2 regions of the Halobacillus sp. A1-3 genome follow, and region 1 is predicted to be linked to the other one. Evidence: riboswitches for the same ligand, from Rfam matches in the RefSeq annotation. Region 1 holds a riboswitch; the other holds the start of a gene.

What was found. Region 1 has a riboswitch for FMN ahead of ribD (bifunctional diaminohydroxyphosphoribosylaminopyrimidine deaminase/5-amino-6-(5-phosphoribosylamino)uracil reductase RibD). Riboswitches for the same ligand answer to the same signal wherever they lie in the genome.
Region 2: it holds a riboswitch for FMN, as region 1 does, so the genes downstream of both, ACRYKC_RS11405 (ECF transporter S component) here and ribD (bifunctional diaminohydroxyphosphoribosylaminopyrimidine deaminase/5-amino-6-(5-phosphoribosylamino)uracil reductase RibD) in region 1, are expected to answer to the same signal.

What each region holds. Positions count from the first base shown of each region.
Region 1 is NZ_JBPCEO010000009.1:1,654-8,946, reverse strand. Features, by position in the region: gene ribH (6,7-dimethyl-8-ribityllumazine synthase) at 1-83, opposite strand, end outside; gene ACRYKC_RS15660 (bifunctional 3,4-dihydroxy-2-butanone-4-phosphate synthase/GTP cyclohydrolase II) at 99-1,292, opposite strand; gene ribE (riboflavin synthase) at 1,309-1,959, opposite strand; gene ribD (bifunctional diaminohydroxyphosphoribosylaminopyrimidine deaminase/5-amino-6-(5-phosphoribosylamino)uracil reductase RibD) at 1,962-3,035, opposite strand; FMN riboswitch at 3,188-3,339, opposite strand; gene ACRYKC_RS15645 (flavin monoamine oxidase family protein) at 3,484-4,953, opposite strand; gene ACRYKC_RS15640 (glycoside hydrolase family 13 protein) at 5,334-6,998, shown strand; gene ACRYKC_RS15635 (OsmC family protein) at 7,028-7,293, opposite strand, start outside.
Region 2 is NZ_JBPCEO010000005.1:269,822-277,114, reverse strand. Features, by position in the region: gene menD (2-succinyl-5-enolpyruvyl-6-hydroxy-3-cyclohexene-1-carboxylic-acid synthase) at 1-525, opposite strand, end outside; gene ACRYKC_RS11425 (isochorismate synthase) at 525-1,916, opposite strand; gene ACRYKC_RS11420 (1,4-dihydroxy-2-naphthoate polyprenyltransferase) at 2,149-3,093, shown strand; gene ACRYKC_RS11415 (hotdog fold thioesterase) at 3,186-3,581, shown strand; gene ACRYKC_RS11410 (TraR/DksA C4-type zinc finger protein) at 3,622-3,993, shown strand; gene ACRYKC_RS11405 (ECF transporter S component) at 4,063-4,659, opposite strand; FMN riboswitch at 4,827-4,974, opposite strand; gene ACRYKC_RS11400 (hypothetical protein) at 5,240-5,437, opposite strand; gene ACRYKC_RS11395 (M20/M25/M40 family metallo-hydrolase) at 5,546-6,604, opposite strand; gene ACRYKC_RS11390 (thioredoxin family protein) at 6,736-7,287, shown strand.

The DNA.
Region 1 (7,293 bases):
GTAATAAAATCGTTGAACCTGCCGACGACAATTCCTACTTTTAATCCTGTTCCGACCAGATTACCTTCATATGTTTTTACCATTTTTCTGTCCCCTTTCTAGTAGTGGAATAAATGTCCCATTTTAGATTGCTTCGTTCTTAGATATTGTTCATTTTCTTTACGTGATTTCATCTGGATAGGTACTCGCTCAACAACTTCTAAGTCGTAACCGCCAAGTCCGGAAATTTTCTTTGGGTTGTTAGTGAGCAATTTCAGCTTAGAAATCCCTAAATCTCTTAATATTTGAGCCCCAACGCCGTAATCACGGAGATCTGGTCCAAATCCGAGTTTTGCATTCGCTTCGACTGTGTCCAGCCCTTCTTCTTGAAGTTTATAGGCACGGAGTTTGTTTACTAATCCAATTCCACGGCCTTCCTGGCGCATATAAAGCAATACTCCGCTTCCATGTTCAGAAATCTGTCTCAAAGCATTATGAAGCTGTGGGCCACAGTCACAGCGGTAGGAACCGAACACATCACCTGTCAGACACTCCGAATGTACACGGACTAACGTTGGTTCATCAGGGTTAATCTCCCCTTTAACAAGAGCCACATGATCTTTAAAGTCGATGTCATTTGTAAATGCGATTGCGCGGAAGTCTCCATACTCCGTCGGCATTTTCACCTCTACATCCCGCTTTACGTGATTCTCATTTTTATGGCGATATTGAATAAGATCGGCAATGGTAATCATCGGAATGTCAAATTCATCTGCCATTTTCCTTAGGTCTGGTACTCTTGCCATCGTTCCATCGTCTTTAATGATTTCACAAATGACTCCAGCTGGTCGTGCCCCTGATAATCTAGCTAAATCAACAGATGCCTCTGTATGACCAGCCCGGCGCAACACTCCGCCTTCTTTAGCAACCAGTGGGAAAATATGACCTGGTTTATTAAAATCACTAGCCGTTGACTCAGGGTTCAACATTTCCCGAATTGTAAGCGCACGTTCATCCGCTGATATCCCCGTTGTTGTATCCTTATGATCAACGCTAACAGTAAAAGCAGTTTTATTTGGATCTGTGTTATCATCGACCATCGGCAACAACTCTAAATCATGAGCGACCTGATCTGTAATTGGGGCACAGACAAGTCCTCTTCCGTACTTAATCATAAAGTTGATCATCTCAGTGCTTGCATATTCCGCAATACCGACAAGATCTCCTTCATTTTCACGATCTTCATCATCACATACAATAACTAATTTACCTTGTTTCAAACGTTCAATCGCTTTTTCAATTGAATCAAACATCTCGTCTCACCTTCTTTTATGCAAAACCGTTATCAGCTAGCATTTGCTTTGTAATCGCTGATTGAGGTTTGTCAGATTGTTTTCCACTTAAGAAATGGGCGACATATTTTCCAATCATATCGCACTCGATATTAACTGAGTCACCTGGTTCTTTTTCACCAAGCACCGTATGTTCCATCGTGTGTGGAATCAAGGATATAGTTACACGCTGGTCCTCTACTCCAAATACGGTTAAGGATGTTCCATCAACGGCAATGGAACCTTTATAAACAAAATAATGAATAAGTTCTTCTGGCAGTTCAATCTCATAATAAACGGCATTCGATTCGGGTCTTTTTGACACAATCTTTCCAGTTCCATCGATGTGACCGGATACTAGGTGACCTCCAAATCGACCGCCAGCAGCCATTGCCCGTTCTAAATTCACAGGGCTCCCTTGCTTTAAGCTCTGGAGATTCGTTGCACGATACGTTTCAGGCATAACATCAAAAGCAACTGTGCTTTCTGTGAAAGCTGTCACAGTCAAACATACACCGTTAATGGAAATACTGTCCCCAAGATGCACATCTGTCAAAATATCTTTTGCAGTAATTTGTATTTCTAATGATTCCGTTTTGCTTTTAACGGACTTCAGCTTGCCTATCTCTTCAATAATACCTGTAAACAAGGTTACTCCTCCCTTTTTACAGAGATGATCTTTATATCATCCCCGACTTGTTCAGTGGATAGAATTTCAAAGGCTTCCACCTGTTTAAGCTGTTTGACACCCTCTCCTCCCACAGGAGTTAAAGCGTCTTTTCCTCCAATGAGTTTTGGTGCAATATATGTCACGATTTCATTAACTTTGCCTGCACGTACAAAAGCATCCGCAATGGTACCCCCGCCCTCTACGAGAACAGAAGTCACTTTTTGTTCACCAAGATATGAAACAAGCTCTTCTACGCGAATCTTCTCTTCATTTAATGCGAAAATTTTCACATGCGGATACGGCTTGAAAATATCGATCTCCGCTTGAGAGACATCTTTTCCAGTAAAAATCCAAGTCGGGGCTTCTTGATTTTGTATCAATTGAGCTGAAGGTGGGATTCGTAATTTTGTATCAAGCACAATCCTGATTGGGTGAGACCCCCGGCCCTCTATCCTTGTAGTCAACTTAGGATTATCAACGAGAACTGTGTTAATCCCGACCAAAATGGCATCTGATTGATGACGATAGCAATGCCCGTCTCTCCTGGCTTCTTCACCGGTGATCCATTGGCTTTCTCCTGTAGAAGTAGCGATTTTCCCATCAAGGCTCATGGCAGACTTCAAACGAATATAAGGTTCTTTTGTCTGAATGAAATGAAAAAAAGATCGGTTCAGGTCATCTGCTTCTTCTTTCATGACGTTTGTTCGCACTTCAATTCCCGCTTGCTCCATCATTTCAATGCCGCGTCCTGAAACTTTTGGGTTTGGGTCATTGGAAGCAATAACTACTCGGCGAATTCCTGCATCAATGATTGCTTTTGCACACGGAGGTGTACTTCCGTAATGACTGCAAGGTTCTAGTGTGACAAAAATTTCTGCGTCTTCCGCTTTTGCTCCAGCCATTTGCAGTGCGTGGACTTCTGCATGATACTCTCCTGCTTTCACATGAACCCCCAGTCCGACCACTTGGTTGTCTTTAACCACAACTGCAGCTACGGACGGATTAGGACTCGTTTGTCCCACAGTTTCTTTCGCCATTTGAATTGCCATCGACATGTATCGCTTATCACGGTCCAACCACTTCACCTCCTTATATAAAAAATAACCCTGAAGAAGGCATACTTCTCCAGGGTCCTATATAAACGCAAAAATTTGTATAACGAATAAAGGGTACACGTGTAACAAAATGTACCTTATTTTACGTTCTCCACATCCTTCTCCCATCCAGACTTTCACTGTCGGCTTTGGACTATGCACCAAATCAGGGGGAATGGTGCTTCACACTCACTCCCCGTCGCGGGCTCGGAACAAACTGTTCATTACCGCCGGCTGGGATTTTCACCCGACCCCGAAGGATTCTATATTCAGTTGTATTACTATAAATATATATGAAATGCGCTAAACACGCAATTCATTTGGTTTCGATAAAACAATTTCCGAAAACAGAAAAGGTATAAAGACCCTGACACTTAAATAAAGGAAAATGAATGAAACAACCTAACATTCAGTTTCTTTCATTAATTTCCCATGCAGTTCGTATTCCTGACTCTATTGCTCCTTCTATCCATCCATGAAAGGAAGATGTGTGTTCACCTGAAAAGTGAAGTCTTCCTTCAGGCTGGCGTATGGTCTCGGTAAACTTTTCACCCTGTCCCGGGAGGAAAAGTGTAAAGGCCCCAGCCGAATACTGATTTAGACTCCAATTAAATGAATAGGCCTGCATAAATTCTTTATATACGATATTCCCGTATATTTTAGCCAAGTCTTCGAGTAATTGACGGACCATTTCTTCGTGTGGAACACTAGCCCAAAGAATGGCATCTTGCCCCCAGCTATAACTTGCTAATAGAACCGCAGGTCCACTAGAACCTATTCCATGACTTGGGATATAGGAGAATCTTGAAGGTAAATCGGTAATGGCATTTCCTACTCCTGCCTTCTCCCAAAATCGACACCTAAATTCCACTCCAATTTTGACAGCTGGAAGGTTGATAATTTCTCTAATGACTTGCCATTTTTCAAAGGAAATTGAATGGTAAGGATACACATCTATAAATTGAAAGACAGGGAAAGGGATACTCACAATGGCATAATCCCCTTCATAATGGTGACATCCGCCAGCGACAGGGTCTCTTGCTTGTATTCTTACCCCACCTTTATCCTGATAAATTCTATCCACTTTCCGATTTAATTGTATATCTTGATTTAATTCTTTCGTGAATGACAAAGGTAACTGATCGTTACCACCATCAATCTCGAAAAAACTCACTGATTTACTAAAAATAGGAAAAATAATATCGGTCAAGATGTCCATAAATGAAAACTCCGGAAAACCTTCAAGTCCAAGCATAACCCCTATACTCCTTATTGCAGCTTGCGACAGGGGTCTACCAATGGGATTAAATTCAAGGAACTCCCCCATTGAATAATTGGAGTATTCTTTTATTAGCCTCTCTTGCTCTTCAGGAGAACTAGTTGAATAAAGCTCCAGAAATGGCTGAGTAGCTTCAAGAAAGAGCTCTGTGGCTGTCTTACCTTTTTCATCTTCATTAACAGGGAAGTTTAGAATATCTGGGCTTTCCTCATATGATTTTCTCGTTGTTAGAACATGATTGACAAAGATTAAATCAACAGGTGAAGAATTGATAAAAGGGTTTAGAGGCAATTGAAAACGTCGTATATATTCTAAGACCAGTTTATGATTATCAGGGATTCTCATTGCCCCTACATCTAGATAATTACCTAGCGTAAAAGGGTGCCGAACTGTATAAACTCTACCACCTATACGATCATTGCCTTCTAAGACAGTCACTTGATGACCTGCTTCCTTTAATAAAGATGCTGAAACAAGGCCGGCCATCCCCGCCCCAATGATCAATACTTTCTTAGGAAGTAGCTTTTTTGGCAGACCATTTCTTATAATAGTAAGCATTTGATCTGGGTAACTTAAATTTTTATTTCCATGCCCTCTCATCTTACCGCCCCCTTCTAAAACATTTATATGTTAAAGAAGTAATCGAAAGCATTCAGGTGAGCATCATTCTCCTTCACTCTTTAGATATTTGTATCTGCCAATCCTCTTTCCTATGTGAATAGTATTGTCAAAAGGGTAAAAATCAGCTACTATGTAAATATTCAAGGAAACCGCTTGCACACTTATCCATCTAATCTAGCATCATATATTAGATGGATATTATTAGAAGTATAATTAAATAACTGTTATTAAATGCGCAATCGATTGCATTATTTGTTTGTTAATTCTGATTATTCATTCTTATCATGTACAATGGGAGTAACGTTAACACCGTGGCAGGGATAAAAGCTCACATCATAACTAGGAAAAGAGGGGTTCATGTGAAACGAGTATGGTGGAAAGAAGCAGTAGGATATCAAGTCTATCCACGAAGTTTCCAAGATTCAAACGGGGATGGCATCGGAGATCTTCAAGGGATGATCGACCGGTTGGATTATATTAAGGAATTAGGTGCGGACTTCATCTGGATTTGTCCTATGTACAAGTCACCGAAAGACGACAACGGCTATGACATTTCAGATTACAAAGACATTCTCGAAGAATTTGGCACGATGCAAGATTTCGACCGTCTATTAAAAGAAGTTCACAAGCGTGACATGAAATTAATTATCGATTTAGTCCTTAACCATACAAGTGATGAACACCCATGGTTCATCGAGTCAAGAAAATCAAAGGACAATCCAAAACGGGATTGGTATATTTGGCGCGACGCAAAAGATGGTAAAGAGCCAAACAACTGGGAGAGTATCTTCGAAGGTTCCGCATGGGAGTATGATGAAAAAACAGATCAATATTACCTCCATGTTTTCTCAACTAAGCAGCCTGACTTGAACTGGGAGAATGAGGAAGTCCGTAATGAACTTTATGAAACCGTCAATTGGTGGCTGAAAAAAGGAATTGATGGTTTTCGAATCGACGCGATCAGCCACATTAAAAAGCGCCCAGGATTCCCTGATATGCCGAACCCCGACAAAGAAGACTATGTATCTTCCTTTGATATGCATATGAACCAGGAAGGCATCCACACATTCTTACAAGAATTCAAAGAAAAGACGTATGCCAACTACAAAGTCATGACAGTTGGTGAGGCTAATGGTGTCAGTGCAGACGAAGCAGACTTATGGGTTGGAGAAAATGGTAAGATGGATATGATTTTTCAGTTCGAGCATTTAGATCTTTGGGATAAGGATGCTGAACAACAGCTCGATATTGTAGCATTGAAAGAAACACTGACCCGCTGGCAGAAAGCACTGGAAACAGATGGATGGAATGCTCTGTTCGTAGAGAATCATGATAAAGCACGTGTCGTATCCACCTGGGGTAATGATGAGGAGTACTGGCGGGAAAGCGCGACTTCTCTAGGAACAATGTACTTCTTTATGCAAGGAACGCCATACATCTATCAAGGACAGGAGATTGGAATGACGAACGTTGCCTTTCCATCAATAGAAGACTATGATGATGTAGCAGCTAAGAACTTATATAAGAAGAAGAAGGCCCAAGGAGTTGAGCACAACGAAATCATGGAAATCCTGTGGGCGACATCCAGAGACAACAGCCGTACACCTATGCAATGGACCAGTGACACCAATGCCGGCTTCACAAGCGGTACGCCTTGGATGAAAATCAATCCTAATTATAAGGAGATCAATGTAGAGGACCAGCTCCATCAATCGAATTCTATCTTGAATCACTATAAGAAAATGATTGAGCTGAAGAAGGAACACGATCTCTTTACTTACGGCATTTATGATTTACTTCTAAAGGATGATCCGCAAATTTATGCTTATACTCGGACATTAGCTGGCCAGATGGCACTAGTCATTACAAACTTAACCGATAAAAAAGCTGAGTTCGAATCCATCCACAAGCTTTCCAGTGGTGATTTGATTTTAGAAAACTATGAAACTGAAAATCATGAAGATATTACACGCTTCACACTAAAGCCATTCGAAGCAAGAGTATATTTACTAAAAAACAAATAAAAGAGCGCGGCCTCATAGCCGCGCCTTTTTTATCTCTCTGCAATTTTCGTATCTGCTTCTAATTCCAACTCCACGTTTCCTTGGATGGCTTTCGAAATCATGCAGCTCTTTTCTGCTTTTTCTACAAGTTGCTTCAGTTTTCTAAGATCTTTTTCACTCGCCTCGCTCTTAAGAGAAACCTGTGGTTTGTGAATGATTTTTTTATAGGTGAAAACACCATCTGTCACGTCGACAATGCCTTCTGAATCCATATCCATCGATTCAAGTGGCAAACCTGCCCGCTCTATCATTGCTG
Region 2 (7,293 bases), on a different contig from region 1:
CGGTTCTCTAAAAGGCATGTTCAAATGGACAGGACCTTTATTCCCACCAATGCTTTCTTCTACCGCACGAGCAGCCTGCCTTCTTGCATACGTGTGAAGACCAGGTTCTGGCAGTGCCATATCTTGATACCAACATACATAATGACCAAACATATGAGTTTGGTCAATCGCTTGGGGTGCTCCTACGTCCCTCAATTCATGAGGACGGTCAGCGGTTAGAACGATTAAAGGAATGCGGCTGTAATAAGCTTCTACAATGGCTGGATAATAATTGGCTGCAGCAGTTCCTGATGTACATACAATAGCAACAGGTTTTTGCTGTTCTTTTGCCATCCCTAATGCAAAAAAAGCAGCAGACCTTTCATCTAAATGGATCCAATGTTTAATGCCGTGATGTTCAGCAAACGCCATCGCCAGAGGGGTCGATCTTGATCCTGGAGATACTACGACGTGGTCAACTCCTGAATAAGCGAGTTGATCCACGAAGTGAGTAACATATTTCGTTAGAGATTCAACATGTTCCATTAATATCCCCCTAAAACAGACAACATTGGCTTCAACTTGACGGCTGTCTCCTCATATTCTGCTTGTGGATCTGAATTTTCCACAACTCCGCATCCTGCAAATAACGAGGCACTGTCATTCTTGATTAACGCTGAACGGATGGCTACGGCAAATTCTCCATTATTGTGGTCATCAAACCAGCCGATCGGTCCTGCATACCATCCTCGATTTAAAGTTTCATGATGACGGATGTACTCGACTGATCTTTCCTGCGGCATTCCCCCAAGCGCAGGTGTTGGATGAAGCTTTTCAATTACATCCAAAATCGTGTATCCTTCGTCTAAAGTGGCCCGTACTGGAGTGTACAGATGCTGCAAATTTTTGAGGGGGTACAAGACTGGTTCCTCAGGGATATCAACGTTTGTGGAGCAGGCTTCTACCGCTTCTCTTATCATTTCGACGACAAATTGATGCTCCTGACGGTTCTTTGGATCATGTAAAAGGTCGCTACCCAGATGTTGATCTTCCGCTTCAGTTTCTCCCCTGGGGACGGTGCCAGCGAGACACGTAGATATTAGTTCACGCTTATCAACTTTTGCGAGTCGCTCTGGAGTAGCACCTACAAAATATTCCCCTTCACTTTCGAAGGCAAAAATATAACTATTGTCTTGTGATTCTGCCAAAGCCTTTAATACAGAAGCGATTTGTACAGGCTCGCTGAAGGCTATGCGCAGTTCACGGGCAAGGACCACTTTTTCCAGAAGCCCTTTTTTTATATCGTCCGTCGCCTCTTTTACGGATGCCTTCCAAAGTTCAGGTGCCACTTCTGAAATATTTATCCTCTCAGGTAAACGGAAATCATGCTCCGTGAAACTTAAAAGCTTTTCATGGTCAGCGGCAATCTGATTGACGACCTGCTGCTGATGATCCTCAGGAAAAATCATTACATTTGTGGTCAAAAATGACTTCCCATTTTTATTGGTAAGAAGATAGGCAGGGATTGTCATTTGACTATCCGGAAAAGCCTCCCAGGGTGAAGCATTTTTCTGTTTAGAATCAAAACTGAAGCCTCCTAAGGCAACAACCCCTGTCCCTTTTTCACCATACCGATTATAAATTACCGCGTGTTCACGGATTTCATTCCAAAGTGATTGCACTTCCTTGAAGCGACGCTCATTTGTCGCGAATAACTTACTCGCGGTTCCAACGCCCACCATGGTGAAATCCTCTTCTGCGCTTCGCCAAAACAAACGATGATGATCGACTACTTGTCCATGATTCATGAACTGATAAGCATCAATATAATCAATTTGATCGACTACGCTGATTAATTGCGGTTCTGTATAATGACGTGCTTTTGCAATAGCTTCGCCGATAATCTCCTCTATTTGAGATGTCTTTGTATGAAGCATACTTTTTCCTCCCATTCATTTAGGGACGTTCTAAATTTATTTGAATGATATTTGAATCATTATGAAGTCTCTAAACGTGCATCTCCCTCTATTTTATTCTCTTTTTTCTCTTGACTCAAGGAATCTCCATTACCTCTTGCATATTCTTACAATGATTGACACTATGGTCCTGTTTCCCTAAACTTAAATTGATATCATATAGAATAGTATAAATGCAAGGGAGAGAACATCTATGAGCTCTGTTCAAAATCAAAACATGAAAGCTTCCTTGAATGAACGTGAAGGATTTCAAGTGTGGTGGAGGCTTCTGCGTCCTCATACACTTACAGCTGCATTCGTACCTGTTTTCATTGGAACAATGTTGGCCGCAATTGAACAATCCATTAACTTCTGGTTATTTTTAGCTATGTTATTGGCTTCCATCCTCATTCAAGCTGCAACAAATATGTTTAACGAATACTACGATTATGTTCGTGGACTGGACACAGAAAACTCCGTAGGGATCGGTGGCACAATTGTACGTGATGGAATAAATCCACGTGTCGTCCTATCCCTCGCCATAAGCTTTTTTGCTATAGCAGGTTTATTAGGAGTCTATATTTGCTTATCCTCCAGCTGGTGGGTTGCTTTAGTCGGACTTATTTCGATGCTGTTCGGCTACCTTTATACAGGCGGGCCATATCCGATCGCTTATACTCCACTTGGGGAAGTAACAGCAGGATTTTTTATGGGGACAATCATCATTGGAATAAGTTATTTCATCCAGACCTTGAGTCTCACAGTTGAAGTCGTTCTTATTTCTATACCCGTCGCTATCTTTATAGGGGCCATTCTTTTGGCAAATAATATCCGTGATCGGGTTGGAGATGCAGAAAACGGAAGGAAAACACTGGCTATTCTATTTGGCCATAAAGGTGCTGTACGTTTTCTAATTATCTTATTCGCAGGTGCTTATGCTCTGACAATCGCATTTATTTTATTCGGCTTTTTACCATACTGGGCATTGATCAGCTTATTCAGTGTACGGAAAGCGGTGGATGCAATAAAAGGGTTTAAAGGAAAATCGGAACCTCTTGAAATGCTGCCTGCGATGAAGGCGACCGCTCAAACGAATACCGTGTATGGGCTGCTTTTAGGAATTTCATTATTACTACAACTTTATATTCCACTAGGATAAACAGACAGAAGGATGGTTTTAGACCATCCTTCTTTTAACTAGGTTTGATACTAGCTATTGTGGGAAATATTACTTTAAAGGACGGGGAAGACATGAAACAAATGATGAAAAATACTTTGATGGAAACACTAGGAATGGAAATCGAGACGGCCAAGCCTGACCGTGTACAAATTCGTATGCCAGTAGATCATCGAACACACCAGCCAATGGGCTTTTTACACGGTGGAGCAAGTGTAGCTCTAGCGGAAAGCGCTGCGAGTATCGGAGCGTTTTTAAATGTTGACAGTAATCAATACCAAATCTTCGGCATCGAAATCAATGCAAACCACATTAAAAGTATCCGCAACGGCGTTGTAACAGGGGTTGCCACACCTGTCCATATTGGCAAAAACACAATGGTTTGGGAAATCAGAATCGAAAACTCTTCCAATGAGTTAATCTCTACTTCCCGTTGTACCATCGGGGTCGTTCCATTGAAAAGAACATGACTTTTCTATACACACTGTTTCAAGAAAGGAGAATGAATCGATGTTAACAAAAGACCAAAAGGATACATTCAAAAAACGATTATTGGAAATGAAAGAAGAAGCTGAAAAGGATTTAGAAGAATATCGAAATGATCGAGCCAAAGAAGACTACCAAAATGATGAGACTGGTGAGATCAGCAGTGTGGCAGACCACCCTGGGAATTTGGGAACAGATCAATTTGAGAGAGAAAAAGAAATGACTTTTTACGAACAAGCTCGCGAAAAGCTTATGGATGTTAATGACGCTCTAAAACGCATGGAGGAAGGAAGATATGGGTTGAGTGAAAAGTCCGGCGAACCAATTCCTGTAGAGCGATTAGAAGCGATGCCTACTGCGCGCTATCGTGTCGATGAAATAGAAGACCAACAGTAAACTAAAGCAGTGAATTAGAAAAAAGGAGCTTTCCCAATGAAGGGAAGCTCCTTTTTGCTTTTCATATGATTATGCCGCTGAAGATGAGCGAATTTTCTTCTGTTCTAACCACGGCTTCATTTTTACAAATAAAGGTACAAATAAAGCCCCAATTACAATTCCTTTGATTACATTGAATGGAAGAATTCCAGCCAAAATGGTAGCCCATTTAACATTCGTACTCATCGTCTCCCACCCCATAAACCAGCTATAGGCAGGAAGAATCAAGAAGAAATTCAGAACGCTCATTCCAATAGCCATAATGACAGAACTTGTAACTAACCCTGATACTAAGGATTTGGTAGATTTATATTTATGGTAGATCATAGCTACCGGGACGACAAAGAGTGTCCCTGCTGCAAAGTTAGCGACTACTCCGACTGGGTCTGCGGCCCCTGTGTAAATAAGGTACAAGGTATTTTTCAATCCCTCTACAACCACTCCTGCCATAGGGGTGAATAGAATCGCAGCAATTAACGCAGGCACTTCACTGAAGTCCACTTTCAGGTATTGTGGAAGCATCGGCAATGGAAAATTCAAAAACATTAACACCATTGAAATACTCCCTAATAAAGCTAAGATAATTAATTTCAACAATTTTGATGACTGACCTGTTTGGGGGTTCATCATCAATCTCCTCCTTCACCTTTTTCATCGATTCACATCCCAGATGAAGGTGAGCATATTTCCTTTTTGCAACATAAATAACCTTAAAGCATACGATGGGGCTTTAAGGCTGAGATTAAATCGCGCACAGGAAACAGAAGGTAGCAAAAATATCTACCTGCTTCGCTCGACATCTTCTCCCATCCAGACTGTAACTGTCGGTCCCGGATTTTCACCAGGTCCACCGCTCGGTCGAAACCTCACGGGTCACGGACTAAGAGTGCGCAAACACTCATCACCGTCGGTCGGGAATTTCACCCTGCCCCGAAGATGGAATCGATATTGTATTGTATTTCTATTTTATATAGAGTGTGATGCTGCCGCAAGTTAAAAGTTTTCTACTAAATTTTATAGAGACCCTACAAGGAGCGAAGCGGCTGAAGAGGCTTGCCGGTTCCCCCGCAGGAAAGCGAGTCATTTCCCGCCAAAGTTATTCCGATATCGAATGTTTCATAATACTGCTCTCTCATTAAATTAATGATTACCCAGTATAACCAGCACCACCAATTAATAAGGCAAAATAAAAAGCACCCGTAGGCGCTTATATATCGTTTACCTTATTCAGAAGAATCTTCAACGTAGGTGAAATCGTACTTTCATCAACAAGACCATCCTCACTCATCTGGACAGCGTCTAAATGAGAAGTGAAATGGTCTTCATAAGGATGATAAGGAATTTGTCCGGTATTCAGCTTTCCTTTCAAGGATAGAATGCTTTGATGCATAAGTTCTCTGTCCATGATGCACCTCTTTCGAAAAAAGTATTTTCTACTATCCTATCCATCAAGGTGCAATTTTAGACCTCCTTCTTAATAGAAAACCTGAGGGTCATCCCCTCAAGTTTCCAGTTAATCATCCAACGGATTTAAGCTTTCTGTTCCTTTCATATTCGCAATCATTTCAACGAGAAGATCAATTTCTTGCTCGATGTCTTTTATACTCACCGTCTCTACAGGAGAGTGCATGTATCTTAGAGGTAAGGAAACCAAACTGACCGGTACACCTTTACCGGTTAGACGCATTTTATCTGCATCGGTACCTGTCATCCGGGGCGTCAATTCATACTGTACATCCATCGTCAGTGATTTCGCAGTATTTTCAAGCAGCTGATTAATTTTTCGGTTAATTGGTGCACCTTTTGCTAACACAGGACCACCTTCTAATCTTACGTCGCCATGCTTACGCTTATTAACTCCAGGGTAATCAGTTGCAAAAGTCACATCACAAGCTATCGCCATAGTCGGTTCAACTCCAGCTGCCGCGAAAAATGCGCCTCCCATATTCGTTTCTTCATTGACAGTGCTTGCGGCGTAAACGCCTACATTCAAATCTTTCTCAGCTAGTTTACGAAGTACTTCACCTACGATAAACTGACCTGTACGGTTATCGAGCCCTCTACCTGATATGTAGCGATCCATCATGACTTCTGGCTCACGTTTATAAACAGCAAGATCTCCAATTTGAACGAATTCTTCTATTTCTTGCTTAGACTTTGCCCCACAATCAATGAATAGCTCTTCTAAACCAAAATCTCCTTTTAAGCCTCCATGGTGCTGAGCATTGACGCCAATTACACCTGTCAAAGTTCTTCCATATCCGAGTACTGTCACTTTCATCCCAACAGCTGCTTTTGGATTGATCCCGCCCATCTTATCAAAGTGGAGAAATCCTTCGTCGTCGATTCGATTGACCACAAGGGCTATTTCGTCACAGTGACCTGCAAGCAATATTTTAAAGTCTGCTTCAGGATTGAGAACAGCAATAGCATTTCCGGCATGGTCCGTTCTGATTTCATCTGCAAAAGAATCCATTTCTTTAATCCATCGCTTCTGAATTTCCATTTCCATACTTGATGGTGAAGGTGTGTGTAACAATTCAAGTAAAAAGTTCAATCGTTCCTGGTTCATATGTGCCACTCCTCTTCTATCCTTCTTCTCTTTATCATAACAAAAAAGATTTAACTGTTTCTTAAAATCATGCATATTCTTTAAACGAATAGGGTACAAGGACATGTATGCCATGTGGAGGAGGATTTTTGATGAACTTAGACGAATGGTTCCAAAAAGGTTGGACAGCTCAGGAGTATGTTGATTCTATGAAGCAACATCAAGAAAACCTGGTTTATATATATGAACATTTCAAAGTTAACCCGGAAGACTACCCCTTGTTTGAACAACTGCAAAAGAAAAACATGCGTGCTATCATCCTCAGCGAGGACTGGTGCGGAGATGCTATGCTGAATATCCCCATCTTTTTGCGACTAGCTGAAGCTGGACATATACAGACAAGATTTTTGCTCAGAGATAAAAACTTAGAACTGATGGACCAATATTTAACCAACGGTACTTCTAGATCGATCCCTAAAATCATCTTTCTTCATCCCAACGGCGAAGAAATTGGAACTTGGGGGCCAAGAGCAGAAAAAGTCCAGCAATTCATAGACCATGCGATAATAAACCTGCCGGACCAAAACTCAGATGACTTTGAGGAAAAAAGAAATGATATGCTAAAGTTTGTAACAAAAGCGTATCGTGATAATCGAGACTTCTGGTCTTATGTCTACGAAGACATGAAAAGTACTTTACAATAACTTGCC